DNA from 3 places in the Spirillospora sp. NPDC052269 genome. Region 3 is predicted to be linked to each of the others. Evidence: riboswitches for the same ligand, from Rfam matches in the RefSeq annotation. Region 3 holds a riboswitch; each other region holds the start of a gene.
The links. Region 3 has a riboswitch for cyclic di-AMP ahead of AB0L06_RS14115 (CHAP domain-containing protein). Riboswitches for the same ligand answer to the same signal wherever they lie in the genome.
Positions count from the first base shown of each region.

Region 1: linked by a shared signal. The riboswitch ahead of AB0L06_RS00250 (C40 family peptidase) and the one ahead of AB0L06_RS14115 (CHAP domain-containing protein) in region 3 are both predicted to bind cyclic di-AMP.
Region 2: linked by a shared signal. The riboswitch ahead of AB0L06_RS12000 (coiled-coil domain-containing protein) and the one ahead of AB0L06_RS14115 (CHAP domain-containing protein) in region 3 are both predicted to bind cyclic di-AMP.

Region 1 is NZ_JBFAUU010000001.1:49,382-57,055, forward strand. Features, by position in the region: gene AB0L06_RS00235 (amidohydrolase family protein) at 1-128, shown strand, start outside; gene AB0L06_RS00240 (Mut7-C RNAse domain-containing protein) at 203-949, shown strand; gene AB0L06_RS00245 ((deoxy)nucleoside triphosphate pyrophosphohydrolase) at 1,021-1,413, shown strand; gene AB0L06_RS00250 (C40 family peptidase) at 1,605-2,633, opposite strand; cyclic di-AMP (ydaO/yuaA leader) riboswitch at 2,642-2,812, opposite strand; gene typA (translational GTPase TypA) at 3,117-4,970, shown strand; gene AB0L06_RS00260 (PLL family lectin) at 5,100-7,172, opposite strand; gene AB0L06_RS00265 (hypothetical protein) at 7,403-7,674, opposite strand, start outside.
Region 2 is NZ_JBFAUU010000005.1:109,752-117,425, forward strand. Features, by position in the region: gene purL (phosphoribosylformylglycinamidine synthase subunit PurL) at 445-2,682, shown strand; gene AB0L06_RS11980 (LysE family translocator) at 2,736-3,368, opposite strand; gene AB0L06_RS11985 (PH domain-containing protein) at 3,435-3,890, opposite strand; gene AB0L06_RS11990 (PH domain-containing protein) at 3,887-4,360, opposite strand; gene AB0L06_RS11995 (nuclear transport factor 2 family protein) at 4,402-4,845, opposite strand; gene AB0L06_RS12000 (coiled-coil domain-containing protein) at 5,007-5,969, opposite strand; cyclic di-AMP (ydaO/yuaA leader) riboswitch at 5,976-6,145, opposite strand; gene AB0L06_RS12005 (S8 family peptidase) at 6,398-7,570, opposite strand.
Region 3 is NZ_JBFAUU010000006.1:56,935-64,608, forward strand. Features, by position in the region: gene AB0L06_RS14100 (NYN domain-containing protein) at 81-1,346, shown strand; gene AB0L06_RS14105 (C40 family peptidase) at 1,576-2,529, shown strand; cyclic di-AMP (ydaO/yuaA leader) riboswitch at 2,961-3,178, shown strand; gene AB0L06_RS14110 (C40 family peptidase) at 3,318-3,737, shown strand; cyclic di-AMP (ydaO/yuaA leader) riboswitch at 3,921-4,063, shown strand; gene AB0L06_RS14115 (CHAP domain-containing protein) at 4,072-4,950, shown strand; gene AB0L06_RS14120 (hypothetical protein) at 4,984-6,321, shown strand; gene AB0L06_RS14125 (M48 family metallopeptidase) at 6,318-7,674, shown strand, end outside.

The DNA.
Region 1 (7,674 bases), on a different contig from region 3:
CCGGACGGATCGTCAAGCGTGACGGACGCCTGGTCGCGGACGTCGCGACGGCACTGGACCGGCTCGGGGCCTCGGCCGCCTACCTGGCCGAGAAGGTCCCCGCGGACGCGCCGTCCGCAGGCCGGTAGCCGGGCGGCACGGCGAAATAGAGGGGTGGCGCGTGGGGGTGGCGTGACATGCTGGCCGCGTGGACGAGCCGGACATGACACTGGAAATCGCGCCCGAACTGCTCTTCTTCCTGCCTGCCGCGCGCCGTCGTGAGCGCCAGCGGATCGCCTGGGACGGGACGTCGAGCCTGGGACACGTCATCGAGTCCCTCGGCGTCCCGCTGCCCGAGGTCGGGACCCTGACCGCGGACGGCGCGGCCGTCGAGCCGTCGCACCGCCCGGCCTCCGGCGCGGTCGTGCGGGTCGGGCCGGTCGCGCGCCCGCAGGAGGTCCCCCTGGATCCGGGGCAGGCCGCGCCGCGCTTCCTGCTGGACGTGCACCTCGGCACCCTCGCCCGCCGGATGCGCCTGATCGGCCTCGACACCGCCTACCACAACGACATGGACGACCCGGAGCTGGTCGTCCAGGCGAACGAGGAGCGGCGCGTCCTGCTCACGCAGGACCGGGGACTGCTGATGCGGCGCGCGCTGTGGTTCGGCGCGTACGTCCGGAGCCCCCGGCCGGACGACCAGCTCCACGACCTGCTGGAGCGGTTCGCGCCCGAGCTGGCCCCCTGGACGCGCTGCACGGCCTGCAACGGCACGCTCGTCCCGGTGGACAAGGCGGAGATCGAGCGGGAGCTCGCGGAGGGGACGCGCCGCAGCTACGACGCGTACGGCCGCTGCGCCGACTGCGGCCGCGTCTACTGGCGCGGCGCCCACGGCGACCACCTCCAGGAGATCGTGGAGACCGCCCGGCGGACCGTCGACCAGGCCCGGTCGGACGCCGCCTCGTCGCGCTGATCCACCGGGCCCCGCCGCCGCGTTCGGCCCCGCCCCACGGGACGGTCATGGAAACGGCATGATGGCGGTCCATGAGCGTGAGCGTGGTGGTGGGAGCGGCGATCATCTCCGGCGGGCGGCTGCTGGCCGCGCAGCGGGCCGAGCCGCCGGAGCTCGCCGGGGGATGGGAGTTCCCGGGCGGCAAGGTGGACCCGGGGGAGACCGACGAGCAGGCGCTCGTCCGCGAGTGCGAGGAGGAGCTCGGCGTCCGGGTCGTCCTGGGCGAGCGGGTCGGCGGCGACTGGCCGCTGGGGCTCGGCGGGTCCGTCCTGCGGGTGTGGACGGCGACCGTCGTGGACGGCGAGCCGGAGGCCCTGGAGCACCTCGCGCTGCGCTGGCTCACCGCGGACGAGCTCTACGACGTCGAGTGGCTTCCAGGCGACCTCCCGGTCGTCGAGGCGATCACCCCTCACCTCGCCCGCTGACCGGCCCGTCTGGGCGCGCACGGCCGGACGCACACCGCCTGGCCGGATGAGGCCATGGCGCGGAGGCGGACGGGCCCGAGGTTCCAGAGCCCCGAAAACGCAGCGACCGGCGTCCGCGGGAGGCGGACGCCGGTCGCTGCGTGGTGCTTCGGGGCGTGCGTGGTGCTTCAGGTCGTGCGTGGTGTTTCAGGTCACTCGATGCGGTTCGCGCCCGCGTAGTCCGAGCGGTCCATCTTGGAGACCTTCACCACATCGCCGGTCTGCGGGGCCTGGAGGAACAGGCCGCCACCGGCGTAGATGCCCATGTGGTGCAGGTCGCCGCCGAAGTAGACCAGGTCGCCCTGGCGCAGCGAGCCCCGGTCGATCTTGGTGCCCAGCTGGAACAGGTCGCCGGTGTAGTGCGGCAGGCCCGGCTTTCCGACCTGCGCGTACGCCCAGATGACCAGGCCGGAGCAGTCGAAGGTGGTCGGCCCGGCGGCCGCCCACACGTACGGCGAGCCGAGCTTGGTCAGGGCCTTGCGCAGCATCTTCTGCGGCAGGCCGCTGCCCCGGACGGTCACCGTGTACCCGGACGTCGGGTCCTTGGTCCGGGTGATGCCCAGCTTGTCCAGGAGCTTCTGGACGTCGTCGATCTTGCCCTTGGTGGTCTTGCGGGCGGTGTCCGCCTGGTCGGCGGCCTGCTTCACCTTCGCGGTCTGCGCCTGCGCGTCCGACTTGGCCTTGTTGGCCTGGTCGATCAGCGTCTGCAGCCGCTGGACCGCGCCCGCGCGGTTCTGGGCGAGGTAGGCGGTGTCGGACAGCCCGCTGCCGTCGGCGCCTCCCGCGAAGATCATGTCCGGGCCGCCGCCGCTCATGTACTGGTTCGCGGCGACCTGGCCGAGCGCGGCCCGGGCCGGGGCGGCCTGAGCCTCGAGGGCGTCCGCGCGGCGCGTGGCGTCCCGCTCGGCCTTCTGCGCCTTGCCGAGGTCGACGCGGGACTTGTTGTACTGCTCGGTGAGCTTCTCCGCCTCGTCCTGGAGCTGCTTGAGCTGCTTCTTCAGGTCGGACTCGGAGGGCTTCCCGGACGGGGACGGGGGAGTGAGGGGTGCCTGGAGTGCTCGGGGTGCCTGGGGGGCCGTCGGCGCGGCGTGGGCCGCGCCGGGTGCGGCGACGCCCAGTCCGAGCGCGAGGACGGTGGCGGCCGCGAGTGTCACGCGGCGGCGCTGGGGGTCCTTGGCCAAGGCCGGTGTTCTCCTCTTCGTGTGCCGCCTACCGGGTTAGCTGACGGGTTCGGGCCAGGAGTCGCCCTACGCCGCACGGCACGACGCCGTCCCGGTCAGAGGACGCCCCGTGACGTGCGCCGATTCACCCCGGGAGTGTGGGTCCCCGGTTCCCTCGCGGGATTCGGCGGTCCGGTCGCTGCCCCACGGACGGGGCTTTGGTACGGCCGGATCTGCGGGGCAGACTACAAAGGAAGTTCAAAAATGGCCAAACAGTCACACAAAGTATGCATGTGTGCGCATGTGGTGCCGGTGTCGCGGAGGAGATGCGTGGGATCCGTGTGACGGAAGAGGTGCTGGTCACCCGCATGATCACCCCGTGTGGAGGCCGTTCTTCACCTGCCCGCCGTCCCGCGGACGACCGGGCTCCTTGGGCGGCCGAGTAAACTGTGAGTGTCGCACGTCTGCGGCCGATCCCCGAACTCTCACCCAAGGCGAAACCGCATGCCCTTCTCCACGCGCGATGACCTCCGCAACGTTGCCATCGTGGCCCACGTCGACCACGGCAAGACCACACTGGTCGACGCCATGCTCTGGCAGTCCGGCGCGTTCCGTGAGAACCAGGACGTGAACGACCGCGTCATGGACTCCAACGACCTGGAGCGTGAGAAGGGCATCACGATCCTGGCCAAGAACACCGCCGTCCGGCACGCCGGGATGACGATCAACATCATCGACACCCCCGGCCACGCCGACTTCGGCGGCGAGGTCGAGCGCGGCCTGTCCATGGTGGACGGCGTCGTCCTGCTGGTGGACGCCAGCGAGGGCCCGCTCCCGCAGACCCGGTTCGTCCTGCGCAAGGCCCTCGAGGCGCGGCTCCCGGTCATCCTGGTCGTGAACAAGACCGACCGGCCGGACGCCCGCATCGACGAGGTCGTCGACGAGGCCTACGAGCTGTTCATGGACCTCGAGGCCGAAGAGGAGCAGATCGACTTCCCGATCGTCTACGCCTCCGGCCGCGCCGGCCGCGCCTCGATGAACAAGCCGGGCGACGGCGAGCTCCCCGACAGCGAGGACCTCGAGCCCCTGTTCCAGGTCATCAAGGACACCATCCCGGCGCCGTCCTTCGACCCGGACGCCCCGCTCCAGGCGCACGTCACCAACCTGGACGCCTCCAGCTACCTCGGCCGGATCGCGCTGTGCCGCGTGCACAACGGCGTGATCAAGAAGGGCCAGCAGGTCGCGTGGTGCCGGCACGACGGCAGCGTCGAGCGGGTCAAGATCACCGAGCTGCTGATGACCGAGGCGCTCACCCGCAAGCCCGCCGACGAGGCCGGCCCGGGCGACATCATCGCGATCGCCGGCATCCCGGAGATCATGATCGGCGACACCATCGCCGACCCGGACGACCCGCGCCCGCTGCCGCTGATCACGGTGGACGAGCCCGCGATCTCCATGACCCTCGGCACCAACACCTCGCCGCTGGCCGGCCGGGAGAAGGGCACCAAGGTCACCGCCCGCCTGGTCAAGGACCGCCTCGACCGCGAGCTGGTCGGCAACGTGTCGCTGAAGGTGCTGCCGACCGAGCGTCCGGACGCCTGGGAGGTCCAGGGCCGTGGCGAGCTGGCGCTGGCCATCCTGGTCGAGAACATGCGCCGCGAGGGCTACGAGCTGACCGTCGGCAAGCCGCAGGTGGTCGCCCGCGAGATCGACGGCAAGAAGCACGAGCCGGTCGAGCGCCTCACGGTCGACATCCCCGAGGAGCACCTCGGCGCCGTCACCCAGCTCATGGCCGTCCGCAAGGGCCGCATGGAGCACATGACCAACCACGGCACCGGCTGGATCCGGATGGAGTTCCTGGTCCCGGCGCGCGGCCTGATCGGGTTCCGCACCGAGTTCATGACCGAGACCCGCGGCACCGGCATGGCGCACCACGTGTTCGAGAGCTACGAGCCCTGGTTCGGCGACCTGCGCACCCGTCCGAGCGGCTCGCTGGTCTCCGACCGGACGGGCGCCGCGACGGGCTACGCCATCCTGAACCTGCAGGAGCGCGGCACCTTCTTCGTCGGCCCGACCACCGAGGTGTACGAGGGCATGATCGTCGGCGAGAACTCGCGCGCCGACGACATGGACGTCAACATCACCAAGGAGAAGCAGAAGACCAACGTCCGCTCCTCCACGGCCGAGACGACCGAGACGCTGACCCCGCCGCGGATCCTCACCCTCGAGGAGAGCCTGGAGTTCATCCGGGACGACGAGTGCGTCGAGGTCACCCCGACCTTCGTCCGGATCCGCAAGATCGTCCTGGACGCCAAGGAGCGCGAGCGGACCCGCGCCCGCGCCAAGCGCAACTCCTGATCGAGCCCTCGAACCGGCTGATCCGGTCGAACGAGAAGGCCCCCGCCCTTGCGGCGGGGGCCTTCTCGCTTCTCTCGACCTTCTCGTTCTCTCGGCCGGTGCGCGTCCCGGCGGGCCCGGGCCCGGCCGTCAGCCGGTGCGGGTCCAGTCGGTGAAGGACGTCGCGGAGCCCGGGCTCGTCGCGCGCATCGTGTACAGGTGCGCGTCGCTGCCGAACACCAGCGCGACCAGACGGCCCTGCGCGTCGTAGGCGAGGGCGGGCGACCCCATGACGTCCGCCCGGCGCGTGGACCACGCGTACGGCCCGTACGGCGCGTTCTGGACGCCCAGGGCGAGCGCGCCGTCGGCCGTCCGGGCCGCGAGGACGGTCCGCTGCCCGCTGGTCGCGACCGCCGTGCCCTCGAACGTCATCGGCCCGTACAGCGGGTCGGGGCGCATCCCGTTGTCGGACTGCGTCACCGTCGACGCCGTCCCGGACGCGGGGTAGTAGATCCGCGCCGCGCCGGTCGCGTCCACGGCCGCGGTCACGGGGCCGGCGGGCGGGCCGCCGGAGCCGCCGAGCACCGGGACGAACGGCTCGCCCGGCTTCTGCTGCCGCCACCGCGCCACGCCCTTGTCGGTCGGCGCGAAGACCTCCACCCGTCCGGACGCGTCGGCGACGGCGGCGACGCCATCCCGCACGCCCTTGGCGGACAGGCCGGTCCAGTGGCCCGCCCATGTGCCGCCGCGCCGCGTCTTCACGCTCACGCCGCCGTCCAGGTTCCGCACCGCGACGGTCATGTCGCCGCGCGGCGTGACCGCGACGGCGGGCGTCCCGACGGTCAGCCCCGCGTCGGGGTCGGGGTTGCCGAGCGACCACCAGCCCGTCCAGGCGCCGGACGCCTTCTGCGATGCCGTCACGATCGCGTCGTCGGACATCCGCAGAGCGAAGAGGTGCAGCATGCCGTGCTCGTCCCGGACGGCCGTCACGTACGGCGCCAGGCCGCCGCCGGGCCCGAACTTGGGACCGGTCCACGGGCCGCCGGGCTGCGCCTGCTGCCACTGCGCGACCCTGCCGTCCAGGACGGCGAAGGCGTTCAGCCGTTTCGCGCTGTCCAGGACGGCCCAGGTCGTCCCGTTCGTCCAGCGGGTGTACTGGCGCGAGTAGAACAAGGTGTAGAAGGTCGGGTTGTTCGGGTTCGGCCCGGGGTCGTTGGCGCCGTGCGGGCCGAGGTAGGTGAGGAAGAGCTGCCTCTTCGCCGGCGCCAGCGCGCCCAGGTTCGGCGGCGAGCTCCGGATGTTGTAGTCGCGGTAGTACCGGACGAGGACGCTCCCGTCGCGCTGCGGCCCGGCGTACCGCGCGGCGGCGTCGGCGACCAGGCGGCCCGCGCCCTGGTGGTCGGTGTGGTCGCCCATCGTCGTCACGACGTGCGTGAACCGGCCCTGGACCGGCGGCGACTTCGGGTCCTGCGCCAGCACGACGCTCGGGCCGAAGCGCTGCATGAGCCAGGTCAGCCCGTTCTCGAGCTGCTGCCTGGTGTATCGCTGGCGCACGTAGCGGGGGTCGCAGCCCGGCCCGTCGGTGGACTCCGAGCCCAGCGTCGTCGCCGCGCCGGCCCCGTGGGACAGCTGCTCCAGCGACGAGGTGCGCTTCATCGCCGGCTTGTCCCCGGCCTCGTGCAGCTTGAAGAAGACGAGCCGGATGTTGGACGCGCCGTTCAGCGTGTCCAGCTCGACCGCCTGGCCGCCCGGCAGGCGCAGCGGCGCCCGCGTCCACCGGTCCGGCAGCCCGGCGTTGCGCGCCCACGCCGCCCGCGCGCCGTCCTCCCGGTGCTGCCCGTACACGCACCGGTTGTGGAACTGGCGTCCGGTGGCCTCGCCGCTGGTCAGGTACACGGTGGTCGAGTCCGAGGCCGCGGACCGGATCATGTCCGGGTAGTAGAACAGCGAGTCGTCGTCCTCGTGCGCGACGAGCTGCATGAACCGCCCGCCGGATCCGGACCAGTGCCCGCCCGCCGCGCCCGTGGGCGTGGCGGAGGCCGTTCCCTTGCCGCTCGGTGGACGGACCCCGTCGGCGAACGCCCGCCCCGCCCGGTCCGCGATCTTGCCGTGCGCCCCGGTGTGCGTGCCGTGGTCCTCAGGGAACGCCGCCACCAGCGACGACATCACACCGAGCGCCCCCAGGGCGAAAATCGCCTCGACCGCACGGATTCCCCGCTTCAAGCGACCTCCCGGCCGTCCTGCGACGCACCTGAACGGGCCGTGCCGTTCGTGGGACGCCGAGTTATGAAATTTGCGGCAAACGCGCACTTGGGATGATGCACGAACTCGCCTTCAGGTTGCGCTCCTCAGGTCACGAAAAGACAACAGCGGCCCGGAAACTCCGGACCGCCGCCGTCTCGCTACAGAACGCGCACTATCTGGTTATCGGACATCCATGGACGTCCACCTAGTTATCGGACGTGCACGAAGGTCGCCTTGACCGGCGCGTCGTAGTAGTGGTTGTTGTCGCCGAAGTACTGGTAAATGAAGTAAGCGTCCTTGGGAAGACGGATGCGCCCGCTGAAGTGTCCCTTGGAGTCGGTCTTGGGGCGCGCGAACCAGGAGAAGTTCTTCTGGCCCTTGAGCTTCACGTACAGGTAGACGCGCTGGCCCTTGAACGGCACGTAGTGGCCCGGCGTCGGGTCGTGCTTGAGGGTTCCACTGACGTACACGTAGCCGTTCT
Region 2 (7,674 bases), on a different contig from region 3:
GCGTCCAACACGGGCCCGCAGCCCGCGTTCGGCTCGCACACCGGACCGCAGCCTGCGTTCGGCTCGAACACGGGCCCGCAGCCTGCCGTTGGTTCGAACACGGGTCCGCAGCCCGCGGTTGGGGCCAACACCGGCCCGCAGCCCGCGTTCGGGTCGAACACAGGCCCGCAGCCTGCCGTCGGGTCGAACACCGGCCCGCAGCATGCGGTTGGGGCCAACACCGGCCCGCAGCCCGCGGTCGGCTCGAACACCGGTCCGCAGCACGCCGTCGGCTCCAACACGGGCCCGCAGCCGGCCGTCTCGGACGACCCGTCCGCCAGCCCGACCGCCGCGCTCGTCGCGATGGCGCAGGGCCAGGCGCAGCAGGCCCCGGCCCAGCCGGAGCCGCCGCGGCCCGCGCCCGCCCGCCGGTTCGAGCCCGAGCAGGGCACCGACACCGTCGAGATCGCGCTCCGGACGCCCGACAAGCCGCAGCCGTGGGCCGAGCTCGGCATGGCCGAGGACGAGTACCGGCGCGTCCGGGACATCCTCGGCCGCCGCCCGACCTCCTCCGAGCTGGCGATCTACTCGGTGATGTGGTCGGAGCACTGCTCCTACAAGTCGTCCAAGGTGCACCTGCGCCAGTTCGGCGAGAAGGCCCCGCAGACCGACGCGCTGCTCGTCGGCATGGGCGAGAACGCCGGCGTCGTCGACGTCGGCCAGGGCTGGGCGGTGACCTTCAAGGTCGAGTCGCACAACCACCCGTCCTACGTCGAGCCCTACCAGGGCGCCGCGACCGGCGTCGGCGGCATCGTCCGCGACATCATGTCGATGGGCGCGCGGCCCGTCGCCGTCATGGACGCGCTGCGGTTCGGCCCGGCCGACGCCCCCGACACCCACCGCGTCCTGCCGGGCGTGGTCGCGGGCGTCGGCGGCTACGGCAACTCGCTGGGCCTCCCGAACATCGGCGGCGAGACCGTCTTCGACGCCTGCTACGCCGCGAACCCGCTGGTCAACGCGCTCTGCGTGGGCGTGATGAAGCACGAGGACATCAAGCTCGCCGCGGCCCCCGGCCCCGGCAACCAGGTGATCCTCTTCGGCGCGATGACCGGCCCGGACGGCATCGGCGGCGCGTCCGTGCTCGCCTCGGCGAGCTTCGACGACGCCTCTCAGGCCAAGCGGCCGAGCGTGCAGGTCGGCGACCCGTTCATGGAGAAGCTGCTGATCGAGTGCTGCCTGGAGCTGTTCCGGGCGGACCTGGTCGTCGGCATCCAGGACCTCGGCGCCGCGGGCGTGTCCTGCGCGACGACCGAACTCGCCGCGGCCGGCACCGGCGGCATGGCCGTCGACCTCGACGCCGTCCCGCTGCGCGACCGGAGCCTGCGCGCCGAAGAGATCCTCATGTCGGAGTCGCAGGAGCGGATGATGGCGGTCGTCGAGCCCGCCAAGGTCGAGGCGTTCCTGGCGATCTGCGCCAAGTACGAGATCCCCGCCACGGTCATCGGCGAGGTCACCGACACCGGACGCCTCACCATGACCTGGCGCGGCGAGACGATCGTGGACATCCCGCCGGTCACCGCCGCCGACGAGGGCCCGGTCTACGAGCGGCCGATCGCGCCGCCCGCCGACCTCGCCGCGATCCAGTCGGACACGCCCGGACGGCTCACCCGGCCGTCCAACGGCGACGAGATCCGCCGGACGGTCCTGTGGCTCGCCGGGTCCCCGAACCTGGCCAGCAAGACCTGGGTGACCTCGCAGTACGACCGGTACGTGCTCGGCAACACGGTCCTGGCGATGCCGGAGGACGCGGGCGTCGTCCGCATCGACGACGCGTCCGGGCTCGGCATCGCGCTGTCGCTGGACGGCAACGGCCGCTACACCCGGCTCGACCCGTACGCGGGCGCGCAGCTCGCGCTGTCCGAGGCGTACCGGAACGTGGCCGCCACGGGCGCCCGCCCGCTCGCGGTGACCAACTGCCTGAACTTCGGCTCGCCGGAGGACCCGGGCGTCATGTGGCAGTTCGCGCAGGCCGTCGAGGGCCTCGCGGACGGCTGCCGCTACCTCGGTACCCCGGTCACCGGCGGCAACGTCTCGTTCTACAACCAGACCGGCGACCAGGCGATCAACCCGACCCCGGTGATCGGCGTCCTCGGCGTGCACGACGACGTCCGCCGCCGGGTGAACATGGCGTTCGTGACCGAGGGCGCGACGATCGCCCTGCTCGGCGAGACCCGCGAGGAGTTCGGCGGGTCCGAATGGGCGCACGTCGTCTACGGCCACCTGGGCGGCCTGCCGCCGAAGGTGGACCTGGCCGCCGAGGCCGCCCTGGCGTCCGTGCTGGTCGCCGCCGCCCGCGACGGCCTGCTCGTCGCGGCGCACGACCTGTCGGACGGCGGCCTGTCCCAGGCGCTCGTCGAGTCCTGCCTGCGCGGCGGCCTCGGCGCGCAGATCACGCTGCACGGCGACCCGTTCGTCCAGCTGTTCAGCGAGTCGGTCGCGCGGGCCGTCGTGGCGATCCGTCCGGGCGCGGAGGCCCGTGTCGCGGCCCTGTGCGAGCAGGCGGGCGTCCCGGTGAGCCAGCTCGGCATCGTCGGCGGCGACGCGCTCACCGTCAACGGCGGCGACCAGCAGGAGGTCTTCTCGATCTCCCTGGCCGACCTCCGCGAGGCGCACGAGCGCACCCTGCCCAGCTACGCGAGCTGACAAGGCGCATAGGGAAGCCCCGGGCCCGGCGGGTCCGGGGCTTTCCCTTTCGTCTACTCACCGAGGGCGAGGCGGAGGCCGAAGGCGGCGATGACCCCGCCGGTGACGCGGTCCAGGAGCCTGCGCGCGGACGGTTTGGCCAGCCAGGAGCGCATCGCGTGCGCGAACGTGACGAGCACCGCCGACCAGACGAGCCCGAACGCGACGTGCATGCCGGCCAGGGCCATCCCGAACGGGAAGTGCGGCACGTCCGCCGGGATGAACTGCGGCAGCAGCGCCATGTAGAACGCGCCGACCTTCGGGTTGAGCAGGTTCGTCAGCGCGCCGCGCCGCCAGCCGTCCCGCAGCCGGTCGGGCTCGGGCTCGGCGCCCGCGGTCAGGGCCTCGGGGAGGCGTCGCCAGCTCGTCCACAGCATGTGCAGGCCCATCCACATGAGGTACGCGGCGCCGACCCAGCGCAGCGCCGTGTACGCGAGATGTGAGGCCGTGAGCAGCGCGGTGACGCCGAGGGACGCGAACGCGCCCCAGACGAGCGTCCCGGTCTGGATCCCGAGGACGACACCCCAGGCGCGGCGCCGCTGCCCGAGCGCGGCGGTCCGCAGGATCAGCGCGGTGTCGAGACCAGGCGTGAGCGTCAGCAACCCGACGACAACGGCGAAAGACCACAAAGCAGTTGAAATTGCCACGGACGGCCAGCCTACCCGCCGTCCAGGGCAGTGAAGAGGCCATACCGGGCAAATCGCCTGACGGTCCTAGGGCAGGTCGGCGATCGCCTTCCGCACCAGGAGCTGGAGGTCCCGCACCTGAGCGTTGAACTCGTCGTCCTTCGCTCCCGCGAAGAAGCCGGGCAGCCGCCGCTTCCGACCGTTCCTGAGCCGCACCTTCGCGATCCGGGTACCGCGGTTTCCGGGGTGGGGATCGACGGTCGCGACGTCCTTCCACCGGACGAACCGGCGCACGAACATTCCGCGCAGGCGCAGCCCGTCCGGCGTGACCTCGGTCCTCCCGAACCGCAGCGCGCCGATGTACAGCATGACCGGCACGAACACGATCGAGAACAGCCCCGCCGCGCCGATCCACGCCTCCACGCCGCGGCCGCCCAGCCCGAACAGCACCGCGAGGGTGCCCCAGACCGGCGTGAAGTAGAACGGCGCTCTCCGTGCGTCCCGCGCCGACCGCGGTGTCAGCTTGAAAATCTGCTCTGTCATGCCATCCCGCCGTACGACAGGTTCCCGATCGCCTCCCGCACCACGTACTGGAAGTCCGCCACCTGTGCGTCGTACTCGGCGTCCTCGGAGGACTCGGTGTAGAAGCCGGGCACCCGCCGCTTCCGCCCGTTCATGAGCAACACCTTCACGACGAAGTACCCCTTGGGACCCCGGTAGGAGTCGACGGTCCTGATCTGCTCCCACCGGACGAACCGACGTACGAACAGGCCGCGCAGCCGCAGTCCGTCCGGCGTGACCTCGGTCTTCCCCGCCAACTGCGCGATGATGTACACCGAGATCGGCACGAAGGGGATCGCGAATATCAGCAGCGCGCCGAGCCGGCCACTGGCGTCGTCGGAGGCCAGTCCGAGCAGTGACCAGGGCAGGCCCCACACCAGGGCGAAGAGGAAGGGCGCTCTCTTCGCCTGCCGCCGAACCCGGGGCGTCAGCCTGTACACCTGCTCCGTCATGCAGCGAATCGTACGACTTCAGTCGATCTCGGACACTCGGCTCACCCGGCGCGGGGCGCTTCGAGGGCGCGGACGACGGCCAGGGTGTCCAGGTAGAACGGCCGGAATTCCGAGATCCGGTCGCCGCGGACGCCGATCAGCTGCATGACCGAGGTCTCCAGCCGCCGTCCGCTGACCCGCGCCACGAGGACGCCGCGGTTGTGCACGACCGCGCTGTCGGCGTCGATGACGAAGCGCTGCTCCAGGAACTCCAGGGAGCTCCAGTGACGGCTCATCTCGGTCATGAAGCGCTCGACCCCGGCGGGCCCCTCGTAGACGCCCCCGTAAGGCAGGCTCTCCGCCTGGTGCATGACCACGTCCGGGGTCAGGCAGTCCGCCATCTCGTCGAACCGCGCCCGGCCCGGGCCTCCGGCCTTCAGGTAGGCGGCCTCGGCCGCGAAGAAGCGCTCCAGGGTCGCCAGCACGCTCTGACGGCCGCTCGTCATGTTCACGCCGTCATCGTCCCGCCCCGAACACGGCCAGACCGGCGAGAATCCGACGACACGTTCGGCCGCGTAGCCCGCCCTCGCATGGCACGCCAATGACCGGGGCCTATGTGCCCCCGGACACCTCCGGAGCACATATGCCCTGGTCAGAGCGGGCGTGCCTAGAAGACCGAGATGTGGACGTGGTCGAAGTGGTTCGCGGTGATGCCGCCGCGGTCGCTCATGCCACGCCAGCCGGGACGGCGCATGTCGTAGATCCGCTGCTGCCAGATGATGTATTTGATGCCCAGCGAGGAGGCGTGGGCGATCGCGTACTTGGCGACCTCGTCACCGTTGGCGTTGCGGTCGGCCGTCGGCGAGACACCGCCGGACGACTCCATGAAGTCGCACGCGGTGCCGGTCGCGTGGTCCTGCGCGTCCGCGCCGCCGCGGTAGCAGCCGATCGTCGGGAACGGGCCGAACTCGGTGTCGATGACCTGCTTCACGTGCATCATGCGCGGGGTCACGCTGCCCATGCCGACGCTCGGCGACTCCGGCTTGTACTTCTTGACCAGCTTCTTGATCTGGGCCTTGCGGGACTTCAGGTCGGCCAGGTTCTTCTGCAGGTCGGTGATCTTCGCCTGCGCCTGCTGCTTCGCCTTCTCCTGGTCGGTGACGAGCTTGGTGATCTGCTGGACGCGCGCCGACTGGTTCTGCGCGACATGGCTGGCCATGCTCATCGTGTTCAGGAACTCGGACGGGTCGCCCGCCGCGACGACGGTGATGCCCGGGTCCTGCCCGCCGCTCATGTACTGGTTCGCGGCGAGCCGCGCGACGAGCGTGCGCGACGCCTCGAGCTGACCGCGCAGGTCGTCGGCCTTCTTCATGGCCTTCTTGGCGGCCCACTGGGCGTCCTTCAGCTCCGCCAGGTCGCCGCCGTACTCCTTGTCGAGCTGGTTGATCTGCTTGTTCAGCTTGTCCATCCGGTCGCTGTCGCCGGGGGAGGCGTCGGCCGGGACGGTGCCGGACAGCAGCGACAGGAGGATCGCGACCGCGACGGCCGGCGCGGCACGCCGTCCGCGCCTGTCCCGGGGGACGGTCGGGGCGAAGCGTCGCTCGCGGCGGGTGGAGGTGGGGCGCTCCACGTCCTCTCCTCTCCTCTGGGCGGCCTACCGGGTTAGCTGACGGGTTCGGGCGCGGGAGTCCGCCCTATCGCAGGCGCCGTGCGGCGCCGGCGAATTCACCCCGGCCGGACGGGGCGTCCGGCGGATGGGTCCCCGGCTCCCGGACGGGGGCGTCCGGGACTCGGCACGTCCGGCAAGCCTGTCGCGTCGAACACGGACAGTCACCGACCGGACACCAACAAACTGCAAGGAACTGGGTGTTGCCTCGCCAAAGATTAGACCCCTGAGGCTGTTGGGACGACCCCGGGAGGGCAATGTGGCGCGCGGATCCGTGAGATGCGCGATGGCCCGGCCCCGCGAACGGAACCGGGCCATGATGACCGTGAGTGAACGAGTCGCGCCTTACGGCGAGTGACGCCTCAGCGAGTCACGTCCACTGGAGTCGCGCCTTACAGCGAGCCCTTGTAGAGCAGCCGGTTGCCCGTGCCCTTCAGGCCCTTCAGGACGTTCTTGGTGGAGTTGGTGTACAGCCACTTCTGAACGGTCGGGAAGGTCGCCGTCCGGTGGCCCTGCAGGTAGAGCGCCGCGACACCGGCGACGTACGGCGACGCCATGGACGTGCCGCTCTCGACCTGCGTGCCCCCGCCCGGCCAGGTGGACGTGATGCCATAGCCGGGGGCCATGATGTCCACGCACTTGCCGTAGTTGGAGAAGCCCGCGCGGTTGTCGTGCGAGGTGGTCGCACCGACGGCCTCGACCCAGGACGCGCCCGACGGCGAGAACTTGCAGGCGTCCTTGTTGTCGTTGCCCGCGGCGACGGTCACGAAGACCCCCGACTTGGACAGGTTCGCGACGGCGGTGTTGAGCGCCGTGGACTTGCCCCCGCCGATCGACAGGTTCGCGACCGCCGGCTTGGCGGCGTGGGTGCGCAGCCAGTTCACGCCGGCGACCACGTCGGACACCGGGGCGAAGCCGTCCTGGTCGAGCACGCGCAGCGCGCGCAGCTGGACGCCCTTGGCCGCGCCGTACTTGGCGGAGCCGAGGATGCCCGCGACGTGCGTGCCGTGGCCGTTGTAGTCCCAGCCGTTGCCCTTGAAGCGCGACGCGGTCCAGGCGACCTTGGCGCGCCCGCCGAACTGCGGGTGGGACCAGGCGATACCGCTGTCGATGATGTACGCGGTGACGCCCTTGCCGGTCGCCTTGTAGGAGTAGGACTTCGACAGCGGCATCTTCCGCTGGTCGATCCGGTCCAGGCCCCACGGGAGCGGCGACTTCTGGGTGGTGGTCGCGTGCACGAGCTGGTCCTGCTCGATCGCCGCGACGCGCTTGTCATGCCGCAGCTTGTCGAGCTGCTGGTTGTTGAGGCGGGCGACGAACCCGTTGAGGGCGTCGCCGAAGCCCTGCGCAGAGGACGCGCCGACCTGCCCCGCCGCGGCGGTGGGCGAGGTGCCGTCCTTGAGAGTGACGATGTACTGGCCTGCGATGGGCGAGCCCTCGGCGGCGGTCACCTGGACCGCCTTGGGCTTGGAATCGGCGGAGGCCAGCGCGGGGATCGCCGCCGCCGCGCCCACAGAGGACGCGATCGCGCCGGCCAGCAGCAGCCTTCGGGAGACGGGCCGCAAGAGAGCTCCTTCTGCCGCGGAGTCGGATGAGCCGCGGCCAAGATCGAGGTCACCGACCCGGGAACCCTAGTGCACCTTCCGCATCACAACCCCCATAAGGGGCA
Region 3 (7,674 bases):
GAAGGAGCGAGATCATCGACAGCGGCCCGGAGGCGGCGGGACCCCCGCCCCGCCCCCTTCCCGAGGCGGTCCGGCAGAGCGTGGTGGAGACCGCCGCCGAACTGCTCGGCGCGCTCCCGCTCGACGAGGTCCCCGTCCCGCTGCGCCGGTTCGCCCGGTTCGAGCGGCGCAAGCGCGCCAAGCTCGCCGGGCAGCACATCGCCGCCCTGCTCGAACGCGACGAGCGGTTCCGCGCCCGCGTCGGCGACGCCGAACGCGAGTCGCACCCGGAACTGGCCGCCGCCGTCGAGGACGGCGCCGTCCCGGCCGCCGCCGACCCCGTCCGCGTCGCCGTCCTCGGCTACCTGCTCCGCCCCGACGGCTGGACGGGCCTGGTCGAGAACGCCCGCGCCGAGCTGGAACGCTCGGCCTCGCTGACCGAGGGCGAACGCGCCGAGCGCCGCATCGCCGAGCTGCGCGCCGAGCTCACCAGCGCCCGCGCCAGCCGCGGCGCCGACCTCGAACGCATGCGCGGCGAGCTGCGCGAGGCCAAGGCCGAGATCTCCGAGCTGCGCCGCAAGCTGCACGAGGCCCGGAACAAGGCCAGGATCGAGACCGAGCGCGCCGACTCGATCGCCGACCGGGTCGAGGACAAGCTGGCCGAGGCCCGCGACGCGCGCGCCGCCGCCGAGAAGGAGCTGCGCAAGCTGCGCGCCCGGCTCGACCGCGCCGAGGCCGGGACGGAGGCGGCCAAGCGCGCCGCCCGCGAGAACCGCAACCTCGACGACGTCCGGCTGCGCATGCTCCTGGACTCCCTCGTGGACGCCGCCCAGGGCGTCCGGCGCGAACTGGCCCTGCCGTCCACCATCGGCCGTCCCGCCGACCTGGTGACCGGCGGCGAGACCGCGCCCCCGCCGCACCGCGCCGTCCCCGGCCGCGCCCTCTCCGACGCCGACCCGCAGCTGCTCGACCGCCTCCTGCAGCTCCCCGGCGTCCACCTGGTCGTCGACGGCTACAACGTCACCAAGACCGGCTACGGCGACCTCACCCTCGCCGACCAGCGCGCCCGCCTGCTGTCGGGCCTCGGCGGCCTCGCCGCCCAGACCCGCGCCGAGGTCACCTGCGTCTTCGACGGCGCCGAACTCGACGCCCCCGTCGCCACCGTCGCCCCCCGCGGCGTCCGCGTCCTGTTCAGCCAGCCCGGCCAGACCGCCGACGAGCTCATCGGCGAACTCGTCCGCGCCGAACCCGGCGGCCGCGCCGTCGTCGTCGTCTCCTCCGACCGCGAGGTCCAGGACGCCGCCCGCCGGGCCGGCGCCCGCCCCGTCCCGTCCCCCCTCCTCCTCCGCCGCCTGGGGCGGAGCTGATTCGGAGCACCGCGGGGACGGTTCACGTGCGCATCGTGAGTCACGGGTGACGCACGGTAGGTAAACCGGGCTTAACTAGTCCAGATCGGTGGGAATCGGTTGTGACTGGTGTGGCCCCTCGCTAATGTCGTCCGCTGACGTCTTGGACGAGAGGGGCATATCGAACGTGGCCAGTGTTCCCAAGCGTGGCACCACGACGCGTCGTGTGCTGGCGACAGCATGCCTCGCCGTGGCGACCTCGCTCACTCTCCCCCAGGGCTTCGCCGGCGCAGCCCCGGCCAAACCGAGCGCCGACGAGGTCAAGAAGAAGCTCACCAAGCTCAACGAGCAGGTCGACCAGGCGGTCCAGCAGTACAACAAGACCCAGAGTCAGCTGAAGGCCGCCAAGAAGAAGCTCGCGGCGGCCAAGAAGGCGTCCGACGCCCAGGAGCGGAGCTACGAGACGCAGCGCCAGGCGATCGCCAAGATGGCGGCCACCGCGTACAAGAACGGCGACACCGACTCGGTCAGCGGCTTCGTCTCCGCGGGCAACCCGCAGGTCGTCCTGGACCAGGCGGCGGTCATCTCGCAGCTGTCCCGGAACCGGACGGGCGCGCTCGCCCAGTTCCTCGCCGCCGCCCAGCGCGTCTCCCGGGAGAAGGCCCAGGCCCAGCAGGGCCTGGACGACGTGACGAGCAAGCTGAACGACCTGAAGAAGCAGAAGACGGGCCTCGACAAGCAGGTCAAGGCCCAGAAGAAGCTTCTGGACAAGCTCGGCGGCCAGGACCCGACGGACAACAACAAGTCCGGCGGTGGCGGCGGCGGAGGCACCTACAACGGCCCGGCCTCCGGCAATGCCCGCACGGCGATCAACTTCGCCTACTCGCAGATGGGCAAGCCCTACGTGTACGGCTCGGACGGCCCCAACTCCTACGACTGCTCGGGCCTCACCGAGAAGTCGTGGGCGGCGGCGGGCGTCGACATCGGCCGTGACACCTACGCCCAGTGGGGGAACCTGAAGCACGTCGCCAAGGGTGACCTCCAGCCCGGCGACCTGGTGTTCTTCAACAGCCTCGGGCACGTGGGCCTCTACATCGGCAACGGCAAGATGATCCACGCGCCGCACACCGGCACCGTGGTCCAGATCGCCGACATCTCCTCGGGCTACTACCAGAGCGCCTGGTACGGCGCCGCACGCCCCTGACAGCGGGCGATCCCGGCGTCCCGAGCGCACTAAAACCGTTGGCCCAGGTCTGTGACCTGGGCCAACGTCTTTTTTGTGGTGGATTTGCCTTCTGATTGAACTTTGCTACCTTGTGGGGCACCTGCGGCGCCCGCCAGGCGTCGTCTCCCCCGCGACGCCCCCCTGGCGCCGCGGATCCGGCGGGACGCGTTCCACGCGCCGCCGCCCCACTCTCGCGACGCGCCCCACGCGCCGCATCCGGCAGGCCCGGCCCGACCGTGCGCACGCGAAACGGCGTGCATGGCGCTGATAGCGCGCCACGGCGGATTCCTTTACCCGGCCTTGCCGTGCGCGGCCCTTCTTCGCAGGGCCCGCCTTCCCACAACATCACGCCGCTCGCCCGCACGCGGGACAACAGGGTCCCGTCGTCCGGCCTCATCGCGCTTCGGGGCGAGACGGCAACGCCGAATCCGCGCGACGGCGCGCGGAACCGGGGACCCATCCGCGCCGACGTGTCCGCAGCATTCCGGGCACGTTCATATGCGGCGCATGGGGTGAATCGGCGGTCCCGCCCCCAGAAATCAAGGCCCATAGGGCCTGGGACCCGTCGTAGGGCGACTCCACGTCCGAACCCGGCAGCTAACCCGGTAGGCGTCTGGAAAAAGGAGAAACCCCTGTCCAGCAACGCTGTCAGCAGCACAGCCCGCCGTGTGCGGACCGTAGGCGGCCTCGCGGTCGCCACCGCCGTCGCGACTCCCGTCGTGATGGCCGGTCCGGCCCCAGCTGCCCACGCGGCGACCGCCAGGCCCGTGGGCGTGGTGGTCAAGCAGGCCAAGCAAAAGACCTGGGCTCAGCGCCAGAAGCTCGCGCAGAAGGCGCTGGACTACGCGGCCAGCAGGAAGGGCAAGCCGTACCGCTATGGCGCGGCCGGCCCGAACGCCTTCGACTGCTCCGGACTCGTCCAGTGGTCCTACCGGAAGGCCGGGGTGAAACTGCCCCGCGTCACCACCGAGCAGTACCGTTCGGTAAAGAACAGGATTTCCTGGAACAAACTCGCGCCAGGAGACCTTGTGTTCTTTAGCGGCAAGGGTCACGTAGGCATCGTCTACAAGAAAACGGGCCGGAAGGTTTACATGATCCACGCCCCGCACACCGGTGACCACGTCCGGGTGACCAAGCTCGACAGCTACCGCAAGAAGACCTTCGCGGGCGCCGTCCGTCCCTACTAGGACGAACGACCAGGACGCACGTCCGCAGGGCCCGGCGGCACCATCCCCCGCCGCCGGGCCTCACCTCCCGCTCGCCGTCCAGCGCGAGCCTCTCGCTCGCCGTCCAGCGCGAGCCGTCCCGTAGCGGGACAGTCCGTATCCAGTACCGGACGCGCCTCATCGAGGGCGTCCGCCGCCGAGTCCGCTCCCGACACGCCTGAGCGCGCGTCGACGCAGAGCCGGGGACCCACCGAACACCTGGGGTGAATCGGCCTCCCAGAGGCCGTAGGGCAGCTTCCACGCCCGAACCCGTCAGCTAACCCGGTAGGCGGCATGGAAGCCGAGGAGAACCAGCATGAACGGCAAGCTCACCACCAAGCTCACCACCAAGCTCCATCCCGTCCTGAAGTCGCTGCGAGATACCCCGGCGGCTCAGGTCCTGCGCTCCACCCCGGTGTTCCAGTCCGTGCGCACCACCAGCGCCCTGGTCGCCAGCGCGGCCCTGGTCGGCACCATCGCCGCCACCACCGCGCACGCCTCGACCACCGAGCTCCAGCCGGCCGCCGCGTCCACCCGGATCTCCGGGACCGCCACCGCCGAGAGCACCCTGCCGCAGGTCAAGAAGGACGCCCCGCAGCAGGCCGAGCAGGCCCCGCAGCAGCAGGCGCCGCAGGCCGCCCCGGCCCAGCCGCAGGCGGCCAACGAGGCCCCCAAGGCCCCGGCTCAGCCCGCCCCGCCGCGCAAGCCCACCGCCCAGCAGGCGATCAAGGTCGCGACCTCGCAGGCCGGGATCAAGGAGGACGGCGCGGGCAAGACCAAGTTCCAGCAGTGGTACATGGGCACCGAGCGGGCCAAGCAGACCCTCGCCCGTGACGGCGGCTCGCTCGGCCTCTACGCCGACGCCTCGTGGTGCGACATGTTCGTCTCCTGGGTCGGCACCCAGATCGGCTTCGCCCACTCCGTCGGCTCGGACGCCTGGACCGTCGCCCACGCCAAGTGGTTCAAGAGCCAGAACCGCTGGGGCAGCGCGGCCAAGCCCGGCTCGGTCGTCTTCTTCGCCTGGAACGGCAGCAAGAGCATCGACGCCATCCAGCACGTCGGCATGGTGATCAAGGACAACGGCAACGGCACCGTCAAGACCATCGAGGGCAACACCGACGGCGGCGCGGTCGAGGTCAAGAACCGCCAGAGCAAGATGATCGTCGGCTACGGGTACCCCGACTACGCCAAGTGACCCGCACTCCCGGCCTCGCCCTAGGATCGCCGCATGGACGACGAGCGGGCCGCGGAGACCACCCCAGGGCCCGCCGCCGAGCAGACCGGCGAGCGGGCCGCTGAGCGGCCCGCAGAGCCCGTCACCGCAGAGGATCCCTCGCGGCGGCGGGCTCTCGGCCTGCTGGCGGGCGGCGGCGCGGCCGCCTGCCTCGCCGCCGGAGCCGGGATCTTCGCCCTGACCCGCCGCCCGGGCGGGGCTTCCGCGCCTGCCGGAAGGCCCTCCCCCGCCGGGACGCCCGATCCGCGCGCGGTCACGGCCGTCCTGGCGAACCGGGCCCGGGCCGTCCGCGAACGGAACCGGATCGCCTTCCTCGCCACCGTCGCCGACGCGCCCGCCGCCTTCCAGCAGGCCCAGGCCCGCCTCTTCGACAATCTGATCAAGCTCCCCCTGGACGGCTGGGAGGAACGCCCCACCGCCCCCGGACAGCCCCACGGCGCGTCCGGTGTGGTCCAGGTCTCCATGCGCTACCGGATCACCGGCTTCGACACCGGCCCGGTCGCCCGCACCCGCCACCTGGCGTTCGCGCCCCTCTCCGGCACCTGGACGATCATCGGGGACGGCTCGTCCGCCGGACTGGCCGACGACTCCGACATCGCCGACGCCGGGCCGCTCACCGTCGTCCGCAAGGGGCCCGCGCTGGTCATGGGCGACGCGTCCGGGCTGGACGAGATCGCCCGGCGGCTGGCCGCGGCCGTCCCCGCCGTCACCGCCGTCGCCGGGACGTCCTGGGCCCGCCGCGCGGTCGCCCTGGCACCCGCCGACGCCGCCCTCGCCGGACGCGTCGCCGGAGACAGCCGGAACGTCGCCCAGTTCGCCGCCCTCGCGGTCGTGACGCCCGGCCCGGACGGCTCCCGCGGCCAGGACCGCATCGTCGTCTCCCCCTCGTTCGGGCGCCTCAACGACCTCGGCCGCCGCGTCGTCCTCACCCACGAGCTCACGCACGTCGCCACCGGCGGCGCCCGCGACGGCCGCACCCCGATCTGGCTCATCGAGGGCTTCGCCGACTACGTCGGCTACCGCGACGCCAGGGTCCCGGTGAAGTCCGCCGCCCGCGAACTGGCCGCCGACGTGGCCGCCGGACGCGTCCCCGAGGCCCTCCCCACCCGGGACGACTTCGACGGCGCGTCCGGACGGCTCTCCCAGGCCTACCAGGAGGCGTGGCTCGCCTGCCGCATGGTCGCCGACCGATACGGTGAAACCGCCCTCGTCCGCCTGTACCGGGCGGCAGGGCGGGAACCCGAGGCCGCCGCGCTGCGCCGGATCCTGGGCCTCCCGCCGGACACCTTCACCGCCGACTGGCGCGACTACCTCCGCAAGGAGCTCATGTGAGCGACGCCACCGCCCCATCGCAGGAGCCGACCGGGGCGTCCGGATCGTCCGAGGCGTCCGCCCCGTCGCCCCCGCCCGGCCCCGGCGACCCCGACACGGCCCGCGCGTACCGGAGACCGCGCCTGGCGGCGTCGATCGCGGCGGCCGTCCTCTTCGCCGCCGTCGCGGTGATCATCGCTCTGACGACGCCCTGGACGCCGCTGCCGGGACACGTCCCCGGCGGACGCGTCGCCCCGGACCCCGCCCCCGACTTCACCCCCGCCGAGATCCACCGCGCCGCGGCCTTCGACCACGCGCTCGACTGGCCCGCCTACGCGCGCCTGATCACGGTGCTCGCGGTCATCCTCGTCCTCGGCTTCAGCCCCCTCGGCGCCCGCCTCCTCGGCTGGGTCACCGCCAGAACGCGCCGCTGGCCGCTCCGCGTCCTGATCGGCGCCGTCGCGTTCACGTCCCTGACCTGGCTGATCTCGATGCCGTTCGCCGCGTGGGGCGAGTCGATCCTGCGTGACTACGGCCTCTCCACGCAGAGCTGGCCCAGCTGGCTGGTCGACCAGGTCAAGTCGCTCGGCGTGACCTGGATCACCTACACCCTCGGGCTGCTCCTGCTCGTCGCCCTGATCCGCCGGTTCCCCCGCTACTGGTGGACGGGCGCCGCCGCCGGCGCGTGCGCGCTGGTCATCGCCGGGTCGTTCGCCTACCCGATCATGATCGAGCCGGTCTTCAACAAGTTCCACTCGCTCCCGGCCGGGCAGCTCCGCACCGACCTGCTCGACATGGCCCGGCGGGACGGCGTCCCCGTGTCGGACGTCCTGGTCGCCGACGCCTCCCGCAGGACGACCGCCCTCAACGCCTATGTCTCAGGCTTCGGCTCCACCCGCCGGATCGTGGTCTACGACACCCTGCTGACCTCGATGTCCACCCCCCGCATCGAGTCGATCGTCGCCCACGAGCTCGGCCACGCCAAGAACGACGACGTCCTGCACGGCACCCTCATCGGAGCGCTCGGCGCCGCGGGCGGGGTCTGCCTGCTCTACCTGCTGCTCACCTCACCGCGGCTGCTGCGCCGGGCCGGACTCACCGCGCCCGCCACGCGCCGCGCGGGCAAGGACGAGGCCGCGCGCGACCCGTCCGCCCGGAACCGGGGCGCGGCCGACCCGCGCGCCCTCGCGCTCGCCCTCGCGCTGATCGCGGTCGCGACGCAGTTCGAGGCCCCGGTCCAGAACCTGGTGAGCCGCCGCGTCGAGGCCCGCGCGGACGCGCACGCCCTCAACCTCACCCGCGACCCGGTGACGTTCGCGACCATGCAGCACGAGCTGTCGGTCCGCAACATCTCCACGCTCACCCCGGACGTCC